Regions from separate parts of the Shewanella sp. OMA3-2 genome, predicted to be linked through region 4. Evidence: predicted binding sites of a transcription regulator. Region 4 holds the regulator's gene; each other region holds the start of a gene.
The links. Region 4 encodes sigma-54, which starts transcription at its own class of promoters, with help from an activator protein. Its sites were predicted from a motif close to GTTGGCACGNNNNTNGNNT; they were not measured.
Positions count from the first base shown of each region.

Region 1: L0B17_RS02365 (BON domain-containing protein) is a predicted target of sigma-54. The motif match lies at 1,958-1,976, and genes of this name have one in related genera.
Region 2: L0B17_RS08885 (DUF3192 domain-containing protein) is a predicted target of sigma-54. The motif match lies at 1,078-1,096, and genes of this name have one in related genera.
Region 3: L0B17_RS07145 (YggN family protein) is a predicted target of sigma-54. The motif match lies at 2,146-2,164, and genes of this name have one in related genera.

Region 1 covers NZ_CP090974.1:515,656-518,839, forward strand. Annotated here, with positions in the region: gene L0B17_RS02355 (sigma-54 interaction domain-containing protein) at 1-1,049, opposite strand, end outside; gene L0B17_RS02360 (hypothetical protein) at 1,310-1,810, shown strand; gene L0B17_RS02365 (BON domain-containing protein) at 2,012-2,566, shown strand; gene L0B17_RS02370 (substrate-binding periplasmic protein) at 2,676-3,184, opposite strand, start outside.
Region 2 covers NZ_CP090974.1:2,002,239-2,005,422, forward strand. Annotated here, with positions in the region: gene L0B17_RS08875 (Zn-ribbon-containing protein) at 1-611, opposite strand, end outside; gene L0B17_RS08880 (hypothetical protein) at 611-988, opposite strand; gene L0B17_RS08885 (DUF3192 domain-containing protein) at 1,168-1,542, shown strand; gene L0B17_RS08890 (DUF2789 domain-containing protein) at 1,569-1,811, opposite strand; gene L0B17_RS08895 (GNAT family N-acetyltransferase) at 2,010-2,657, shown strand; gene L0B17_RS08900 (DUF962 domain-containing protein) at 2,650-2,970, shown strand.
Region 3 covers NZ_CP090974.1:1,609,410-1,612,593, reverse strand. Annotated here, with positions in the region: gene L0B17_RS07150 (LysR family transcriptional regulator) at 1-742, opposite strand, end outside; gene L0B17_RS07145 (YggN family protein) at 1,208-2,059, opposite strand; gene glsB (glutaminase B) at 2,297-3,184, opposite strand, start outside.
Region 4 covers NZ_CP090974.1:4,040,469-4,043,652, forward strand. Annotated here, with positions in the region: gene lptA (lipopolysaccharide transport periplasmic protein LptA) at 1-58, shown strand, start outside; gene lptB (LPS export ABC transporter ATP-binding protein) at 55-786, shown strand; gene L0B17_RS17830 (RNA polymerase factor sigma-54) at 961-2,454, shown strand; gene hpf (ribosome hibernation-promoting factor, HPF/YfiA family) at 2,481-2,768, shown strand; gene ptsN (PTS IIA-like nitrogen regulatory protein PtsN) at 2,771-3,184, shown strand, end outside.

The DNA of each region.
Region 1 (3,184 bases), 570 kb from region 4:
TGAATAAAGCTGATAGCTTCTGGGGTAAAGGTTTTGGTGAGTTTTTCTGCTACATTTCGATAAGCTAAAAAGTGTTTTGCCAACCCGCTAATATCATCACCTCTGTCACGTAGCGGTGGAACGCGAATAGGGAAATGAGCAAGTCTGAAGTATAAATCCTCACGAAAAAGACCTTGTTCAATAGCGCTTGCTGGATCACGATTGGTCGCGGCGACAATACGCACATTGGCTTTTTTTAGGCTGGTGCTACCAATAGGGCGATATTCACTATTTTCCAATACCCTTAATAATTTCACTTGATGATCAATAGGCATCTCAGTAATTTCATCTAGAAATAATGTCCCGCCTTCTGCTTGATCAAATACCCCGCGATGATCACGGTGTGCCCCCGTAAAAGCCCCTTTAACGTGACCAAATAGCTCACTGTCAACTAATTCTGGACTGAGTGCACCACAGTTAATTGCAATAAAAGGCTCGTTTGCTCTGTTACTTGCAAGATGAATCGTGTTGGCTACTAATTCTTTACCTGCACCACTTTCGCCAACAATTAACACATTACTTTCAGTCACCGCGACTTTACGAACCGTGCGATACAGCTTATGCATTGCACGGGATGATCCAACTAATAATCCGTATTGATCGAGTTCACTTGATAATACCTGTTGGCGCTTAGTTGACTCTAACAATAAGTCTTGAGCAAAATCATTCAGGGTGTCATCAATCAGTTCCATATTGTATGGCTGTCTAAAGTGATAGCCCGCGCCCTTTGACATTAATTTATCAAGGTGAGGGTTGGGTTTTCCCTCACTTAAGAAGATAAATTCTATATCAGACATTAAGGCGTTATCTGTAAGGCAGTCATAATCAGCTTGGCCTAATTGAGATACTTCAATAATTGCCACATCCGCATTACTCGCTTCAAGCTGTGTTAGCCAGGGGAGCTCCGTAATACTCGCTATTTTATTAAAACGTCCACAACTAGGTGCTTTTAGAAGCAGTGTTGCTGTTTGAGGGTGGAGCAAATGGTAAAACAAGGTAGGACTAGCCATGTCAGTGTTACTCCTTTTTCGTGGTCATTTCATTAATGGCCACTTTGTAAATTTGACAATAACAATCGGTAATTATTTCTTAACATACTGTTTACATTTGGGGGTGTTTGTTATTAATTCCTTATTTATTAATGTCTTATTGTATTTTTTGTTTTGTGTACGAATTATGCATGAGTTAATCATAGGGTAAACAATAATAGTTTATTCATTATGACTATAAATATTACAGGATAGCTATTAGTTATTTAATGATAGGAGAAATGACATTGCAATATTCACATATCAACCATTTATCAAGCAAGCAAATTGACCTAGGAGTAATTAGCGATGCCATTAATTTGTGTCAAGCAGGGCAGCTGTTTTACACGCAAACCGTTGCGGATGCAGATGACTATAATATTAAGCGTATTTTTATGGATATGGCAGAAACGAGAAGATCGATGCTGCAGCATCTAGTGCCGTTATTTCAACAGGCTAAGCAAGACGGGATAGCCTCAAATGATGTCCAACCAATTAGTTTATTTTCCTTTACTGATGGCTATGCTCAGGCAGGTAAAATGATACAGCAAGACAAACTATGGACAGCGATAGGGTTATTACTAGATATAGAGCAACAGGCTTTACATCAACTTAAGTGGGCCGCTCGCCAGGCGACAAATAAGAAGGTCGCTCAACAATTAGCTGAAGGCTGTGCGTGGCTGCAAATGGGGTGTGATAGCATGAACAGTCTGTATGTGAGTCGTAAAGGTGCCGCTAATTGAGTGATCGCATTGTTATTTGAATATGAGTTATCACTAAGATGAAAAAATTACCTGTTGTCGGTAAAAATGTCCAAAAAAATCAGACTTACATACATGTAAAAATAGCAAATTAAACATAAAAATAAATTATAACAGTAACTTATGTTTGTTGGCACGGTTTGCGCATTACTTATGTTGAGATAAACAATGGAGGATATCTTTATGAATAAGACAACATTATCTTTAGTAGTAAGTACGATGCTTGGTGCAATGGCTTTTTCTGCAAATGCAGCACAAGATTGGCAGGATGACGCTAAAGACGCATGGATTGATGGTAAAGTTGAAACCACATTATTGCTCAATACCAACCTTAACTCGTTTGACATCAATACCGATGTGCATGCCGGTAAGGTTACCTTAACGGGTAAAGTTGATAGCAGTATTGATAAGTCATTAGCGGGTGAGCTGGTTAAAAGCTTGGACGGCGTAAAAAGTATTGATAATCAATTGACTGTTTTGAAGCAACAAGATGATAGTAACGATAGCGATTTAGGTGATGATCTAACTGATGCTAAGGTTGCTATGATTGTTAAAACTCGTTTGCTGTTTTCTGACGATGTAGCGGGCTCTAAAATTGATGTTGATGTTAAATCTGGTGTTGTGACATTAAAAGGTACGGTCACAAGTGATGCTGAACGTGATTTAGTTGTCGCAATTGCGAAAAATGCTGACGATGTAGATAAAGTGGTTGACGAACTGCGTATCGCTGATTCATAAATCAGAGTCAATAAGTTATCAACATTAGTGTCACATTAAATCGAGAAAGCCAGCTTGCATGCTGGCTTTTTTATGCCCTCAGTTAATTGAAGCTATTTGGCTATATCGTTTAGTTAGCTTGCTCTGAAGTAAATCTACAGCTTTCAGTATGTTGATTAAATTTATCTAAAAAAGCGGGATATTGCTTCAAAAATATTTTGCCAAAATAAACTCCTAACGATCTATCTAGATTGGGCACCACAGAAAAGTCACTTAATGGAATGTTTACTCGTTTGGCAGCAGCTTCAAAAAATAAATCGCTTTCTAAGATTGCACCTATACGATTTTTTTCCAGTAAATGAATTAATTCATCGAGAGAGCTTGCTTGGTGGATAACGTTATAATTATTTTTTTGTAGCCAGAACGTGGTGTTAGAGTGCTTACGACCACCAAATTGTGCATTTGATTTTATGGCGTCTTTATTTAAAGGTATAGAAGTGTGCTTGAGTAAGTAAAAGTTCCATTGCTGCGCAATAAAAGTATTTGATAAAACAGCATAGCGGTCTCTTGCGCTATTTTGCGAGGCTGAAAAGAAACCATCGTACTTTCCTTGTTTTACTTCTAGCTGTGCACGACCCC
Region 2 (3,184 bases), 2.0 Mb from region 4:
TAGTAATAAGTTGGAATTTCAGTCAGATACTCTATTCTGGCGCATAGATCACTACCTCGCCTGAACATGTCGCTGCTTACTGTGCTTATTTCTTCAAGTGCAGCAAATTCTGCTTTGGTTGCGGCTGCCATTTGTAATTCATCACATGCTTGCCATTCGCTTTGCCATTTTATGATGCGCTTATGATCGCCATTGAAGGTCGCGGGGATCTGATAAAGCGGGATTGGCAGTAAATTATCACCGCTTCTTAATGGTGAACACATATGCACATAACTAGTGTACAGCAGCTGCCAGCTTGCGGGGTCAGTGTTACTGACTTCTGAATTAATGTCCTGGCCAATAAACTTCTCCCTTGGGGCAAGTAGCTTAGCGTCAGTTAAGCCATTTATTGCAGATTTGACCCAGGGACTATTATGACGTTTTGCTAAGCTGGTTTTTTCTGGCAGCATCAAACGTACTTTAAAATCACCATCATTAAACGCGACTGCAAATTCTCTGCCCAATATTTGGCCATTGGCACGCAGTGCTTCTAAGTAGTGATTAATCGCTTTTTCGGCACTAGAGATCGTGGTATCAGCAAAAGGTTCAAAGCGTAATTCAATCACAAACATTATGGTGCCTTTTGTGCTGGATGTTGTTCAGCTTGTTGTGCCAATTGTTGATTAAGCTGCTGTTTATTAAGTGCTTGCTCAAGTTGCGTAATACGCGACATTAATTGATCAAGTTGTTGCTGCATTTTGTTCTGTTGTTCAGCCATTTCGGTCAAGCTGAGGCTATTTTGTGACTCATTTTCTGATACTTCATTTGGCACAAATTCCGCAATAGCTTGCCATTCAGATTTAGGTATTGCTTTAAATTGTTGAAGCCCTTGAATAATTAATGGCATCGGCACTTTACCCACACGGCCTTTAATTAAGGCAACATTGGGTGTATGTCCATTGATGGCGATGGCTTTAGCAGCCGCGATAACATGTTCAATTGGACTCATAAGTGGTGAAAACCCCTAATTTTTAATAGTGAGAAATACTATTTCAGTGTCGATTTTTCATTAATTTTAATTAAATCAATGTTATATGTGTTGGCATAAAAATAGCATTAAGAAATGTTAATTGAACTGTAAGGGTTAACTTACTCAATAGCCATTTATTCTAACAAAAAGGAAATAACATGAAATCAAAATTAATGGGCGCAGCAATCATTACCGCAATATCTTTAGGCTTAAGTGGCTGTGTATTCAACGTGGGTGATCATGAATCTGGAAAAAGCCACGATTACTGGGAAGTGCAGCAAGAAAAAAACCGCGATAGCTTAACAAAGCTGTCGTTAGGAATGACCTTAGATCAAGTGCAAGTGATTATGGGCACCTCAGACTTTAGTGAGGCATTTGTGAACCAGGCAGATAAAGAGCAGGTTAAAGTATTATTTTATCGTACCCAGTGGGCGAAAGGTGATGGTAAAACAACCAAGGACGAATGCACACCCATTGTATTTAAAAATAGTGAGTTAGTAGGCTGGGGCGATACAGCCTACAAACAAATTTAATCGTTATTCAGTCTAGTCGCTCATGGCTAACTAGCATTGGTCGATCTTAGCATAACGTCCAATTGGTCTATCACTTCTGACCATTGGGCGTCTTCATTTAATGCTTCTTGCAAAAATGTTTTTTGAGCAGTCGTCCAAAATGGCGCGTCAACCAATAGCGTGTGTTTGTCTATTTGATGACTAGCAATAAATGCAGTCACTTCATGTTCTTCATAAGCTAAACCTAGTTGCATAAATAAATGGTTCAAATCTGTTGTGGTGGTATCCATTTGGGCCCCTTTGCTGTTATTCACTTTAGCTTTTTTGATTGCAATCAGTATTGCTGTTGTTGCTGTTAAATGCAAACCGAGGTGTGCAACCTACTCACTGTTATCAATAGATGTTAATTGATATTGATAGGTGATTGTTTCGGTCCTATTAACTTGCTAAGTTAATGTTGAGCATAAAATGATCAAGGAACAATAATAATGGATAACCAAACCTTGGAACAATGTAAAGCTGTGTATTTAACCGCTGAAGATTTACGTATAGCCGCCTCTATTATTTATAACGCTTATCACGATGACCCATTTTTTTTAGAGGTATTTGGCAATCAAGATCGCAGTATGTATGAACAAAAGTTACGTGCAGCCATTCGTGAAGAGTTAAGTGAGCTTTGGCAGCAAGAGCAGCCTTTAATTGGCTGGTTTGATGGTGAGCGATTAATTGGGGTAGCTTGTGTAGTTACCCAACAAATTCCAATAGGTCAATCACGTTATTGGCATTGGCGTTTAAAAATGGTGTTAGGCACCGGTTGGAAGTCTACCCAGGGGTTAATGGAAAAAGAAACCTGCTTATTAACACACTTACCCTCGGATAAATGCGGCATATTGCAGTTTATAGCGTTAACGCCGAATGAACAGCGCAAAGGTAATGGCAGTAAGTTAATTCAAGCAGTGTTGAGTTGGTGTGATGAACAACCTCAGTTAGATGGTATTGGCGTATTTGTTAATAACCCAGTTCATAATAAGGTGCTTAGTCTTCAAGGTTTTAAAAGTATAGCCAGTGTTAAGATTGGCCTAGTTGAAGGCGAAATTTTATTTTATGAAAAATGCATGGTAAGCGATGATGAGTAAACAATATAAAACATTTAAAGAGTTTTACCCATTTTATCTCACTCAGCATCAAGACTTAGTATGCAGGCGACTACATTATCTTGGCAGTACCATTATTGTCGTTTTGCTAATCAATACTTTTATTAATCAACAGTGGTGGCAGTTAGTTTGGTTGCCGGTGATTGGATATGGTTTTGCTTGGCTGGGACACTTTTTATTTGAGCAGAATCGTCCCGCAACTTTTACTTACCCTTTATATAGCTTACTTGGAGATTGGGTAATGTACGGACAAATGTTAAAAAGAGTGTTATCAAAATTAATCGCTAAGTTTTAATTGCTCGATGTCTTGTAAGCCTTATCCTACAGTTATGTAGGTATTATTGGGTTTTACTGTAGTACAAAATCAATTATTAATTTTAATTTATTTATATATCATGTTCTTATTGTTTTTATTTGTTTTTTGTTGAGGATGTTTTTTTATTTGTATCAGTGTCGTGTGTTTAAATGCAGGCGGTTAGAGATACAATAGTGACATCAAGTGAATGAGG
Region 3 (3,184 bases), 1.7 Mb from region 4:
CTTCCATTAAATAACTGGCAAGATAAGCAATGCCTAAGCCACTGACGGCTGCTGATTTTAATGCAGGAGCGTTATCCACTCGAAAATTACCAGATACACCAATTTCGCAGTAATCGTCACCCTTCTTGAACTGCCACATGCTGTGCTCATGCCACTCACCTTGATACACAAGGCAATTATGTTCAACAAGCTGTTCTGGGCGCGATATATTACCGTGTTTAGCAACATACTCTGGTGATGCCGCTAATAAAAACTGACACTTCATTAATGGGCGCGCTACCATGCCTAAAGGTAGTTGCTCTGACATGGTCAGTAACAAATCTAAACCTTCGCTAACGACATCAACTTTATGGTCCAACAAACTTACCTGTAACTCTAACTCAGGGTGTTTAGCCATAAATGCTGGTAAGGCAGGAATAAGATGCATTGTTCCGAAAGACTGTGAAATACCCACTTTAAGTACACCACGTGTGGCATCATTCAAATTATGCACACTAGAAACCGCTTGTTCAGCGTCGCGAAGCAACTCTTCACCTTGTAAATAAAGTAAATTACCCGCTTCAGTTAAACTTAAACTACGCGTGGTTCGCTGAATAAGCTGAACACCTAGTTTATGTTCTAAATCAGCAACTTGAGTGCTAACTTTAGATTTAGATATTCCAAGGCGTCTTGCGGCAGCACTAAAACTGCCTGCGCGAGCAACATGGGTAAAAATGGCAATTGGTTCTAACAGTTCTAACATGAAAGTCGCCTTAAGCTGTTACGACATTGAAAACGATTTTCGGCAATTTCTTTACTCACTTTATCTTCCACGAATGTCATATCAATGAAAAACAGTGGATTAAATCGCATTATTAAACGCTAATTAACCACGAATAAGTTGTAAGGTTACGCCAATTATCCGAAAAACTAACAAAAATTTAAATAGAGTGTATTTTTCTTATAATTTTTATGAGTATAACAAAAAACTATATCATTGCTCTATATTTATAATTGAGAATTTTTTTATCAGAACAAACTGAGGGTTCAACTAAGGCTGTTAACATTGAGGAGGAGCACTAATATAAAAAGCCCCTGCAAGGTAAGCACAAGCAGGGGAAAGTCAGGAGATGAACATTAGACCGGTAAACCAATGACTTACATGGTCAAACCTCAAGTTAACACGCTTGAGTTGCTTACAGTATTATGGGTCAGGGAATAAATAAGCTTATTTAGATGAAGATTGCACTTCTAAACTCGCTAACTTGTAAGGTGCTAATTGTGGAATATCTTTTCTAAGTTGATTCTCAAGTACCATTAACTTTTCAAAATCGCCACACACTTTGTCAGCTCGCCCCTCTAAAGCCTTAGATTGTGACTCCATTTGTAGCTCAATATCTTTACCCACATTGTCCATTTTAGCGGCAAAGGCATTCATTTTCTGTTCAAATGTTCCACCCTCAGAAGACATTATCTGACTTCCCATGCTCATCATTAAGCTACCAATTGAGTTTGAAACAATATTTTCCATTTCTTGCTCAAATTCATCATTAAAGGTTTGCTCTAACGATGACTCTGTTGAGCCAATAAAATACTTATCACCCTGTTGAAAAGCCATAGCATCAACACGCTGCTCAATGCCATTCATCAATTTATTAATTTGGCTACCTGCTGCATCTCCGAGTAATGGAGTCAGCGCCATTGTCACCGCCTGGGTCGCCAAGGTAACAACCTCACCGACAAGCTCTACTACCTCAGGCACCTGACGAGAAACTTCATCAGAGTATTGAGTTAATGTTTTTTGCTGTGCTGGCGTTAATGCTACCGCTTTACCTTCAACGTATAACTGCCCTACCTCAACACGATATTTTTCTAGCCCCTTTTCGCTAACCTTAACGGATTTAGGCTCAACGGTGACATCATAGTGTAAGGTGACGTTGCAGTTTTGATCGTTTAAAGACATTTTAGCCATTGCTGGAGTATAGGCTCCGGCAGTAAAAATCAGTCCCGAGAATATCATCCCTGTCAGTAGCTTTTGGCCTGTAAAAATGGTCTTAGTTGTTTGATTATCTTGAGTCATTTAATAAATCCTTTTTAAGTATGGGATTACAATTGACTAACAATAAACAGTCAATTACTAACAATTATTTGTATATTACCAATGATAAGCAGGTAATATGCCAACAAAAATAAACAATTTAATTTCAATGCATTACATGAAAACACAAATATGATTAGCCGACACAACCAAACTAACTTAGTAAAATAAACTAAAAGTTAGTTAAATTCATTATCATTTATTAAAACGGCAATTAACTTAGAAGATCGAACGACCTAATTTTTGACAAAGATGCTCTAACATCGCGGTACCGGCTAAAGAGTTGCCATTTACATCCAACTCTGGCGACCAGACACATACAGACATATCTCCAGGGATCACGGCAATAATGCCTCCGCCAACGCCACTTTTTCCCGGCATACCGACTCTATAAGCAAACTCTCCCGCACCGTCGTATAAACCCGAGGTGGCTAACAGGGCATTGAGCTGTCTTGTCTGAATAGGTGTTATCCATTGCTCACCTGACAAGGTTTTACCACGATTAGCTAAGTAAAGCATCGACTTAGATAAGTCAGCACAATTCATTCTTAAGGCGCAGTAATGGAAGTAGTTTTTAAGTACGTTTTCAACGACCCCGTCAAAATTACCAAACGATTTCATTAAGTAAGCAATTGCCGCATTACGGGCACTAAAGGCAAATTCTGAATCAGCGACGACTTTGTCGTAACTAATTGAGGGATTCATGCTCAGTTTACGCACCACTTCTAGCATTTGATGTTTTGGTGCGCCGCTTCGAGTTTGTAACAAGTCAGCAATGACTAACGCGCCAGCATTTATGAATGGGTTACGCGGTTTACCCCGCTCTAACTCCACTTGGACTAACGAGTTAAATGAATGTCCTGAGGGCTCTTTACCTACTCGACTCCATATTTCATCTTCACGATAAAGATTAAGCGCGAGGGTAAGGCTAAACACTTTGGAAATAGATTGGATGGAAAAGGGCTCTAGATAATCCCCTGCTCCAATTGTTTGACCATCGACTGTGGTTACCGCAATAGCAAGCTTAGTGTTATCAACATTGGCTAATGCAGGTATGTAATCGGCTACTTTACCTTTACCTAAAAGCGGCCGAACACTGTCGACCGC
Region 4 (3,184 bases):
TGCATCACCCGCACAAAAACTACCTGAAATTCCGTTAAAAAAGCAAGGTAACCAATGACCCAAATTACCTTAACAGCTGAGAATTTAGCTAAAAGCTATAAAAATCGTCAAGTGGTTAAAAGTGTCAGTTTAACCGTAAAAACTGGCCAGATTGTTGGGCTACTAGGTCCCAATGGCGCAGGTAAAACCACGACGTTTTATATGGTTGTTGGCTTAGTCAAAAGTGACCATGGCCGCATTTTAATCGATGACGATGACTTAACCGCTGATCCAATGCATTTACGGGCGCGAAAAGGTATTGGCTACTTACCCCAAGAAGCCAGTATTTTTAGAAAACTCACCGTGCACGATAATATTATGGCTGTCTTGCAAACCCGTAAATCGATGACTCCAGACGAGCGGATCCAGGAACTTGAACATCTTTTAGAAGAATTTCATATCACCCATATTCGCGATAGTTTAGGTATGTCACTATCTGGCGGCGAAAGACGACGGGTAGAAATTGCCCGCGCTTTAGCAGCCAACCCTAAATTTATACTATTAGATGAGCCCTTTGCTGGTGTTGACCCTATTTCAGTGATTGATATTAAAAAAATTATTCTGCAACTCAAACACCGTGGTCTAGGGGTATTAATTACCGACCATAACGTCCGTGAAACACTTGATGTGTGCGAGCGTGCATATATCGTTAGTCAGGGTAATTTAATTGCCGAAGGAACTCCTACTGAAGTACTAAACAATCAACAAGTTCGGGCTGTATACTTAGGGGAACAATTCAAGCTATAGTGAATCTAAAGAGGCTCTGAAACACTTGCTTAACATTGTATTCTGGTGGCTGAGCTATCTGATGATAGAGTTAATCGCTCATATGTAACTAAAGTCAGAGCATTTGTTAAAAAATTTGCGACTCTCACTCACTTTAACCAGTGAGACGCCGAATTATTCTAGGGATCAGCAGTAATGAAAGCTTCACTCCAACTTAAAATGGGTCAGCACCTCACTATGACCCCACAACTGCAACAAGCGATTCGTTTGTTGCAGTTATCGTCTTTGGAGTTACAGCAAGAAATTCAACAAGCATTAGATTCCAACCCTTTGCTTGAAATGGAAGATGAATTTTCAGTACTTAGCGATAAAAATGAAAACTCAAAAGACCTGTCAGACACTGACTTCAACGAAGTCAGTGTCCCTGTTGTCGAAAAAGACACTTCAAATATCGATACCGCAGAGTCAATGACTAAAGAGCAAATGTCTGACGATCTGCCAATGGATACCACTTGGGATGAAGTGTACAGCGCCTCCCCAATGGCAAGCCCAGGTTCGGGGTCAGGCAGCATGCCAAATGATGACATGCCTTTCCAGGGTGAAACATCTGAAGGCTTGTATGAACATCTAGAATGGCAAAAAAATCTGACTCCCTTTTCTGAAACAGACTTAGCTATCGCAACTGCGATTATTGATGCTATTGATGACACTGGCTATCTCACCCAAAGTACCGAAGACATTTTAGAGGCCATGGGCGATGACTCTGTCGAACTAGACGAAGTAGAAGCTGTGCTAAAGCGCATACAACATTTTGATCCACTTGGTGTTGCCTCACGCAGCTTAAGTGAATGCTTGTTGATTCAACTTGTTCAGTTTGCACCAAACACACCACATATTGATAATGCCAGAATGTTAATCAAAGATTATTTAGATTTGATTGCTGGGCGTGATTTTCGCACCTTAATGCGTAAAACAAAGCTAAAAGAAGATGAGCTGCGCGAAGCAATTGAATTAATACAATCTTTAAATCCACGTCCTGGCACCATGATCACTCCACCAGATGATGAATATGTTATCCCAGATGTGTCAGTAACCAAAAAGAATGGCCGTTGGGTAGTTGAGTTGAACCCTGACAACATGCCAAAAATAGGCATCAATCAACAATATGCTGCCATGGCAAAAAGCAGCAAAAGCTCAACAGACACTCAATTTATTCGAGGCCACTTACAAGAAGCCAAATGGTTCATCAAAAGCTTAGAAAGCCGTAGCGATACCTTGCTTAAAGTATCAAATTGTATTGTGCAATTTCAGCAAGGTTTTTTTGAATACGGCGCAGAAGCCATGAAACCTATGGTGTTGAATGACATAGCTGAAGCTGTCGAAATGCATGAATCAACTATCTCGCGTGTCACCACACAAAAGTATATGCATACACCACGCGGACTATTCGAACTTAAGTATTTTTTTTCTAGCCATGTAAGCACCGACGATGGCGGAGAGTGCTCATCGACAGCAATTAGAGCCTTTATTAAAAAGCTGGTTGCAGCTGAAAACCAGAAAAAGCCATTAAGTGACAGTAAAATGGCTGATCTTCTGGCTGAACAAGGGATTAATGTTGCACGTCGCACTATCGCAAAATATCGCGAAGCGATGATGATCCCTCCCTCAAACCAACGTAAGAGCTTATAATCTACCTAGGCAATTGGAGGATAAATATGCACATCACCTTAGCGGGTCACCATATTGAAATTACTGAATCACTGAGAGAATATGTTACAAATAAGTTTACAAAACTTGAACGACATTTCGATCAGATCAATAATGTCCAAGTAGTATTGAATGTCGAAAAGCAGTTACAGAAAGCTGAAGCAAAAGTCAGCCTAAATGGCACTGAAGTATTTGCCACTGCTGAACATGCTGACATGTATCACGCCATAGACGCCCTGATTGACAAGCTCGATCGTCAGGTCATTAAACATAAAGAGAAATTAACTAAACATTAATGATGGAACTTAGTACCATCCTGCAGCCGGAATGCACCTCCTGTGCCACACCGGGCAGTAAGAAAAAGGTACTGGAACTTATCAGCGATTTAGTCGCTGCCCAGTACCCATCCCTCTCCTCACAAGAGATTTTTGAAAGCCTAGTGGCTAGAGAAAAAATGGGTAGCACAGGAATCGGCTCTGGCATTGCAATTCCGCATGGACGACTCACGACCATCGAGCGCCCTATCGCCGTTTTTGTAAAGTGCGAAGAGGCTATTTCATTTGATGCTATAGACAAACAACCTGTGGATCTCTTATTTGCACTTTTAGTACCCGCTGATCAATGCCAACAGCATCTGAGTACTTTATCCTTAATGGCAGAAAAATTGTCAGATAAACATATCCTTAAACAGTTACGTAAAGCGAGTAACGCA